DNA from 2 places in the Actinacidiphila yeochonensis CN732 genome. Region 1 is predicted to be linked to the other one. Evidence: riboswitches for the same ligand, from Rfam matches in the RefSeq annotation. Region 1 holds a riboswitch; the other holds the start of a gene.

Evidence for each region. A riboswitch is a leader RNA that binds a small molecule or an ion and turns the genes downstream of it on or off. The one in region 1 is predicted to bind cobalamin.
Region 2: it holds a riboswitch for cobalamin, as region 1 does, so the genes downstream of both, BS72_RS31300 (CbtB domain-containing protein) here and BS72_RS02005 (cobalamin biosynthesis protein) in region 1, are expected to answer to the same signal.

The regions. Positions count from the first base shown of each region.
Region 1 is NZ_JQNR01000003.1:54,257-57,647, forward strand. Features, by position in the region: gene BS72_RS01995 (inorganic phosphate transporter) at 1-618, shown strand, start outside; gene BS72_RS02000 (hypothetical protein) at 630-854, shown strand; cobalamin riboswitch at 1,071-1,272, shown strand; gene BS72_RS02005 (cobalamin biosynthesis protein) at 1,356-2,330, shown strand; gene BS72_RS02010 (cobyric acid synthase) at 2,327-3,391, shown strand, end outside.
Region 2 is NZ_JQNR01000005.1:4,732,040-4,735,430, forward strand. Features, by position in the region: gene BS72_RS31290 ((2Fe-2S)-binding protein) at 1-455, opposite strand, end outside; gene BS72_RS31295 (CbtA family protein) at 452-1,315, opposite strand; gene BS72_RS31300 (CbtB domain-containing protein) at 1,353-1,583, opposite strand; cobalamin riboswitch at 1,620-1,762, opposite strand; gene BS72_RS31305 (DUF6296 family protein) at 2,192-2,416, shown strand; gene BS72_RS31310 (UbiA family prenyltransferase) at 2,635-3,391, opposite strand, start outside.

The DNA.
Region 1 (3,391 bases):
CTCGGCGGCTGGCGGATCATCCGCACGGTCGGCAAGGGCATCACGGACATCCAGCCGCAGCAGGGCTTCGCCGCCCAGACCGGCGCGGCGGCCACCATCCTGGCCTCCTCGCACCTGGGCTTCGCGCTCTCCACCACCCAGGTGTGCACCGGCTCGGTACTGGGCACGGGCCTGGGCCGCTCCGGCGCCACGGTGCGCTGGAGCACCGCCGGCCGGATGGTCGCCGCGTGGGCGCTGACCCTGCCGGCGGCCGGCCTGATCGGCGGCGGCGCCGCGTACCTGGCCGACCGGGGCGCCTGGGGCGTCACCGCGGTCGGCGTGATCGGCCTCGCCGTCTGCGCGGTCGTGCGGACCGCCGCCCGGCGCAAGCCCGTCACCCACTCCAACGTCAACGACGTCGAGCCGGTCGCCCCGCAGGCCGCCGCCGTGGCAGCCCCGGCCCCGGCCCCGGAGCGGTCGGTGCCCACGGCTCCGGCTTCCGCTCTTGCTCCGGCTTCCGCTCCGGCTCCGGCTCCGTCGGCGGCCCAGCCCGTGGACCTGCTGGAGGCCCAACTCCAGCCGCCGCTCCACGTCCAGCCGTCCGCGGCCCCCGCGGCCTCCGCTCCCACCACGGTCTGAAGGGCACCCTCATGAGCATCGACTGGCACGCGCTCGGCTCCGTCCTCCTGGTGACCGTGCTGTCCACCGTCGGCCTGGTCGGGGTCTTCACGCTCGGCGTGCTGGGGCTGTCGCGGCCCGCCGCGGCCACCGTCCAGCGCGGCGCCACCGCGGCGCTGTCGCGGGCCGGCGCCTACGTCTGCTTCGCCGCGTGCGCGGCGGCCGTGGCGTACGGCATCTACCTGATCGCGGGCTGACCGGCCGGGCCGCCCGCCCAGCCCGGGACGCCCGGGACGCACCCCGCGCCCGCCTCCGTACCAGCTGACCGCCGCCCCCGGCACCGTCCGAGGGCGGCGGCCGGCTGTTCCGCTGTTCCGCGGGCGGCCGCGGGGCGCGCCCCCGGTGGGCTGGGGCGCACCCCTCCGCGCCGGGTCCGCGGAGCGTGCCGAGCGGCAGGTCAAGGGCGAGTTGACGGGCTATGCGGCACGTGGTGAACTGCCGGGAGCCATACGGCGGCAGGAGAGGAAGTCCGGTGCGAATCCGGCGCGGTCCCGCCACTGTCACCGGGGAGCGCCCTCCCGACACCCGTACGCCACGGCCGGTTCCACCGGCTGGAAGGCCCGGGGAGTGCGCCGATCCGGGAGCCAGGAGACTCTCACCGCCGGTCACGTCGATCCAGGGCGCGGACCCTGAGTGAGGACTCCTGCCATGCCCTGGCACGCCCGTGCGGCCTTCCCGGCCGCGGACACGACCCGCCCATGACGCGTGCCGACCGCGTCTTCGCGTACGGCGCCGCGCTCGGCTTCCTCGGCGACCTGCTGGCCGGCGACCCCCGTCGCGGCCACCCGGTGGCCGGGTTCGGACGGCTGGCCGGTGCCCTGGAACAGCGGCTGTGGCGCGACGACCGCGCCCGCGGCGCCCTCTTCGCGGCGGTGTGCGCGGGCGGCGCGTTCGGCGCCGGCCGGCTGGCCGAGCGGGCCGTGCGGCGCTCCCCCGCCGCCTCGGTGGCGCTGACCGCGCTGGCCGCGTGGGCGGTGCTCGGCGGTACCTCGCTCGCCCGCGAGGCCGGTCTGGTGGCCGCCGCCCTGGAGCGCGGCGACCTGGACGCGGCTCGGGCCCGGCTGCCGCACCTGTGCGGGCGCGACCCGCAGGGGCTGGACGCCGACGGGATCGCCCGGGCGGTGGTGGAGTCGGTGGCCGAGAACACCTCGGACGCGGTGGTGGGCGCCCTGGTGTGGGGCGCGCTGCTGGGCGTGCCGGGCCTGGCCGGCTTCCGTGCCGTCAACACGCTGGACGCGATGGTGGGCCACCGCTCGCCCCGGCACCTGCGGTTCGGCTGGGCGGCCGCCCGGCTGGACGACGTCGCCGGCTGGCCCGGCGCCCGGCTGACCGCGCTGCTCGCGGCGGCGGCCGGGCCGTACCCGGCCGACGCGCTGGCGGTGTGGCGGCGCGACGCGGCCGGCCATCCGAGCCCCAACGCGGGCCCGGTGGAGGCGGCCTTCGCCGGGGCACTGCGGCTGCGACTGGGCGGCCCGCTCTCCTACGGCGGGCGCTCGGAGCACCGGGCAGTGCTCGGCGGGGAGTTCAGGGCGCCGGCGGCGGCGGACATCCCGCGCGCGGTGCGGCTGTCGCGCCGGGTCGGCGCGCTCGCGCTGGGCGCGGCGGCGGCCGTGTCGGTACTGCGGACGCGGGCGGCGGGCCCGCGCGTGACGGGTCGGGGAGGCGTGGCGTGAAGGGGCTGCTGGTCGCGGGGACCGGTTCGGACACCGGCAAGAGCGTGGTCACCGCGGGCATCTGCCGCTGGCTGGCCCGCCGGGGTGTGCGGGTCGCGCCGTTCAAGGGCCAGAACATGTCGCTCAACTCCTTCGTCACGCGCGACGGGGCGGAGATCGGCCGGGCGCAGGCGATGCAGGCGCAGGCGGCCGGGGTGGAGCCGTCGGCGCTGATGAACCCGGTGCTGCTCAAGCCCGGCGGGGAGCGCAGCAGCCAGGTGGTGGTGCTGGGCCGGGCGGTGGGCGAGTTGAGCGCGCGCGGCTACCACGGCGGGCGGCAGGGCGAGCTGCTGGAGACGGTGGCGGGCTGCCTGGAGGAGCTGGGCCGCACCTACGACGCCGTCATCTGCGAGGGCGCCGGCAGCCCGGCCGAGATCAACCTGCGCCGCACCGACATCGTCAACATGGCGGTGGCCCGCCGGGCGAACCTGCCGGTGGTGGTGGTCGGCGACATCGACCGCGGCGGCGTGTTCGCCTCGTTCTACGGCACCACCGCGCTGCTGGACGCCGCCGACCAGCGGCTGATCGCCGGGTACCTGGTGAACAAGTTCCGCGGCGACGTGGAGTTGCTGCGGCCGGGGCTCGACATGCTGAACGGCCTGACCGGCCGCCCGGTGCTGGGCGTGCTGCCCTTTGCGCACGGGCTGGGCATCGACGAGGAGGACGGCCTGCGGGTGTCGCTGCGCGGCACGGTGCGGGAGTCGGTGGTGGCGGCGCCGCACGGGCCGGAGCTGCTGCGGGTGGCGGTGGCGGCGGTGCCGCTGATGTCGAACTTCACCGACGTGGACGCGCTCGCGGCCGAACCCGGCGTGGTGGTGCGGTTCGTGGACCGGCCCGAGGAGCTGGCCGACGCCGACCTCGTGGTGCTGCCCGGCACCCGCGGCACCGTCCGGGCGCTGGCCTGGCTGCGGGAGCGCGGGCTGGCCGACGCGGTGGCCCGGCGGGCCGCCGAGGGGCGGCCGGTGCTCGGCGTGTGCGGCGGCTTCCAGCTGCTGGGCGAGCTGATCGAGGACGAGGTGGAG
Region 2 (3,391 bases), on a different contig from region 1:
CGGGCGCCCGCGGCGGGCCGGGGGAGCGACAGGGGGAACGGCCCGCCGAGCCGCGGGAGCCAGTACAGGTCCGCCAGCCGCAGCCCCTCGGCCGGCAGCGCGGCCTCCAGCGCGGCGAGCGCGACGTAGGGGGCCACCACGCGCGCGGCCAGGCCCAGATGCGCCACCGACGCGGCCACCCGCGGTTCCACGGCCGCCACCGGCTGCCCGCCGCCCGCCGCGAGCGCCTGCCGGACGGTGGCGACCCGCTCCGCGAGCGCGACGGCGCCGTCCCCGGCCAGCTCCGCCATCGACCGCCACGGCGGCCCGGGCGGTTCCTCCGGCGGGTGGACCTCGGCCGCGAAGAACGGCCCGAGCCCGGCGAGCACCGCCCCCGCTTCCGGGTACGGCGACGGCGGGCGGCCCCGGTCCGAACCGGGGCCGCCCGCCGTCGCCGTACCGGGTTCCGAGCTCACGCTCCGACCGGGTCCGCCGCCGGGACCGGCCCGGCGGAGCGCGCCGCCGGCGCCAGCACCCGCTCGGCCAGCGGCCCGAAGACCAGCGCGATCGCGCCCCACATCAGCAGCTGCGCGCCCACCGAGTACAGCCGGAAGGTGAACAGCACGTCGGCCGGGAAGCCCGGGTAGACGATCCGGCCCGCGGGGTCGGTCAGCGGCTGCGGCGTCTCCGTGGCGTGGTCGCCGAACTCCTCGCGGTTGACGGCGAGGTGGCCCAGCGACGGCAGCACCGCCATGATCACGCCGATGGCGACCACGAAGAAGGCCCCCGCCAGCAGCGTGGCGTTCCAGGTGCCGAAGCGGGCCTGGAGGCGCCGGCCGAGCCACGCCGTCAGCCCGAGCAGGGCGACGGAGCACACCACCATGACCAGGTACAGGCCGGTGCGGGCCTTGATGGTGTCCTCGTGGCCGATCGCCGGCGGGTTCGCCGGGTACTTCAGGAACGGCACCAGGTAGAACCCGAGGAAGCCCGCGCCGGCCACCAGCAGGGCCAGCGTGCGCGGCCGTACCCGGCCGACCCGGCCCAGGCACACCGCGTAGACCACGGCGAACAGGGCGCCCATGGCCATGCCGAAGAACACCAGCCCGACGCCGACTCCGACGTCGGCCTGCACGGTGCGGCTGAACAGGTCCGGCCCGGGCGCCTCGGGCGTCAGGCCCGCGGCGCGGTCGAGGGCGGCCTGCGCCGCGTCCCGGGCGTTCTCGTAGTCGATCGCCTTGGCGATCTGGGGCTCGGCGAAGATCCGCGCGAAGACGAACGCGAGCAGCCCGCCGACCGCGCCGGCGATGACGCCGCGCAGGATGAGTCGTTTCTCCATGTCGTGTTGTCCGTCGATCCGAAGCGGTGACGGAACGTCAGTGGCAGGGGAAACCGAGGAAGTGCCGCGCGTCGTGCACGAACTCGTGGATGTGCATGTCCCTGCCGAACACGGAGACGGCGCCCTGGTCGACGCCGATGAAGTAGTAGAAGGCCAGGGCCAGTACGGCGGTGCCGACCAGCCACAGCACGGCCTTGGAGACCGGCATGACGACGGGGGTGGCGGAGTCCGCGGACTGCGCGGCGGACGGAGCGGAGACAGAGCTCACGGTGGGCCTCCTTGAGGGATACAGCGTCCCTGGAACGATGGGGCGATGTGACAGGCGAGTGTCTGACTCGTCCTTCCGCGGCTGACCGCGGGACGGACTCACAGTGGCGCGACCGCGCCGGAGTTGCACCGGCTTCCTCACACCATCACAGCCAAGGAGCCTACGGGGTCGCGAACTCGCACGTCAACGCGCGGGACGGGGGCCGCAGGAGCCAGCGGGGGCGCGCGCCACGCCGCGACAGCGCCCCTTGCGCGCCCCTTGGGCCTGTTCGGGACGTCTTTTCAGCCGTCTTCCGGCCGAGACGACGGTGTGCCGGGGTTCCAGGACGACCCCGGCCGGGGTGCCGTCCCGGCCCGGTATCCGACGCCCGACGCCCACGCGCCGCCCCCAGGGCCGCCACGGACCTGTGCTTCCGGCGTGGCGGCGGGCGTCAGGGCGGTACGGGCTCCGGAGCGTCCGGCGCCCACCCCGGCGGTGTCCCTCCCGCGCGCCGGGCGGCGGGAACTGGCCGAACCGTCGCGCTCCGGCGCGTTGGCGGCGCCCACCGGAGGCGCGAACCGGCGGAACAGGGCATGATGGGAGGGATGCCCCTGGGGAGGTGTGTGCCCATGGACTACCCCGAACTCTACGAGCTGGTCTTCCAGGCGCCCGCGGTCGAGGACGACGTCGTCGTGGTGCACAGGACCGAGGCCTCCGGAGCCGGCGGCTACCCCGTCTACGAGGACGACACCGGCATCGTCCGCGCCGAGATCACGCCCGAGGGCGAGGTGCGGATGATGGCCAGCGGCGGCCACCAGGAGCCGGTGCCGCCGCTCGCGGTCCGCCGCCGCTGAACCCGCCGGTCCAGCCGGTCCGTGCCGGTCCGTGCCGATCCCTGAAGGTCCTTGAAGGTCCCTTTCCCCTCCACCTGACGCGGACGCGCCCCCCTCACCGGGGGCGCGTCCGCGTCTCGGGCAGCCCGCCGAGGACGGCCGGCTGCCCGCGACCGCCTCCGCGACCGCCTCCGTGGCCGCCGCCGCGACGTCCCGGCGGCGCGGGCCGGCGCAGCCGTTCAGGCCAGCGCGTGCCCCCGCAGGAGCAGCAGCACCACCGACGCGGCGGCCATCGCGATGGTCGCCAGGAACGGCACCCGGCCGCGGGCTCGGACGGCGCCCGGCACCACAGTGGCCACGGCCGCCGCGCCGGTCACGGCGAGCGCGGCCCAGCCGGCGGCGCCGGGCGGGCCGGGCGGGCCGAGGACGAGGACCGCGGCGGCGCCCAGCAGCGGCACCGGGGCCAGCAGGAGGCAGCGCCGGCGGCCCAGCCGCTGGGGCAGGCCGCGCACCCCGGCGGCGAGATCGGCCTCGATGTCCGGCAGCACGTTGGTGACGTGGGCGCCCGCGCCGAGCAGCGCCCCGGCGGCGAGCGCCCAGACCGGCGGGGCCGGACGGCCGGGCAGGCCGAGCGCCACGAACGCGGGGAGCAGCCCGAATCCGACGGCGTAGGGCAGCCAGGACCAGACCGTGCGCTTCAGGCCCGCGTTGTACGCCCACGCGGCCGCCACCCCGGCCAGGTGCGCGGCCCCCGCCGCCGGGCCGAAGGCCAGCGAGGCGGCCACGCAGACGACGAGCGCCGCGCCCGTGGCGAGCCGCGCGGTCCGCGGCCCGGGCACACCGGCCACCAGCGGCTTGTCCGTACGCCCGGCGGCAGCGTCCCGCGGCAGGTCCAGGAGGTCGTTGCTCCAGCCGACGGACGCCTGCCCGGCCGCCACCGCGACCGCCACCGCCGCGCACCCGGCGGCGGTCTGCCCCGACGCGGCGGCGAGCGCG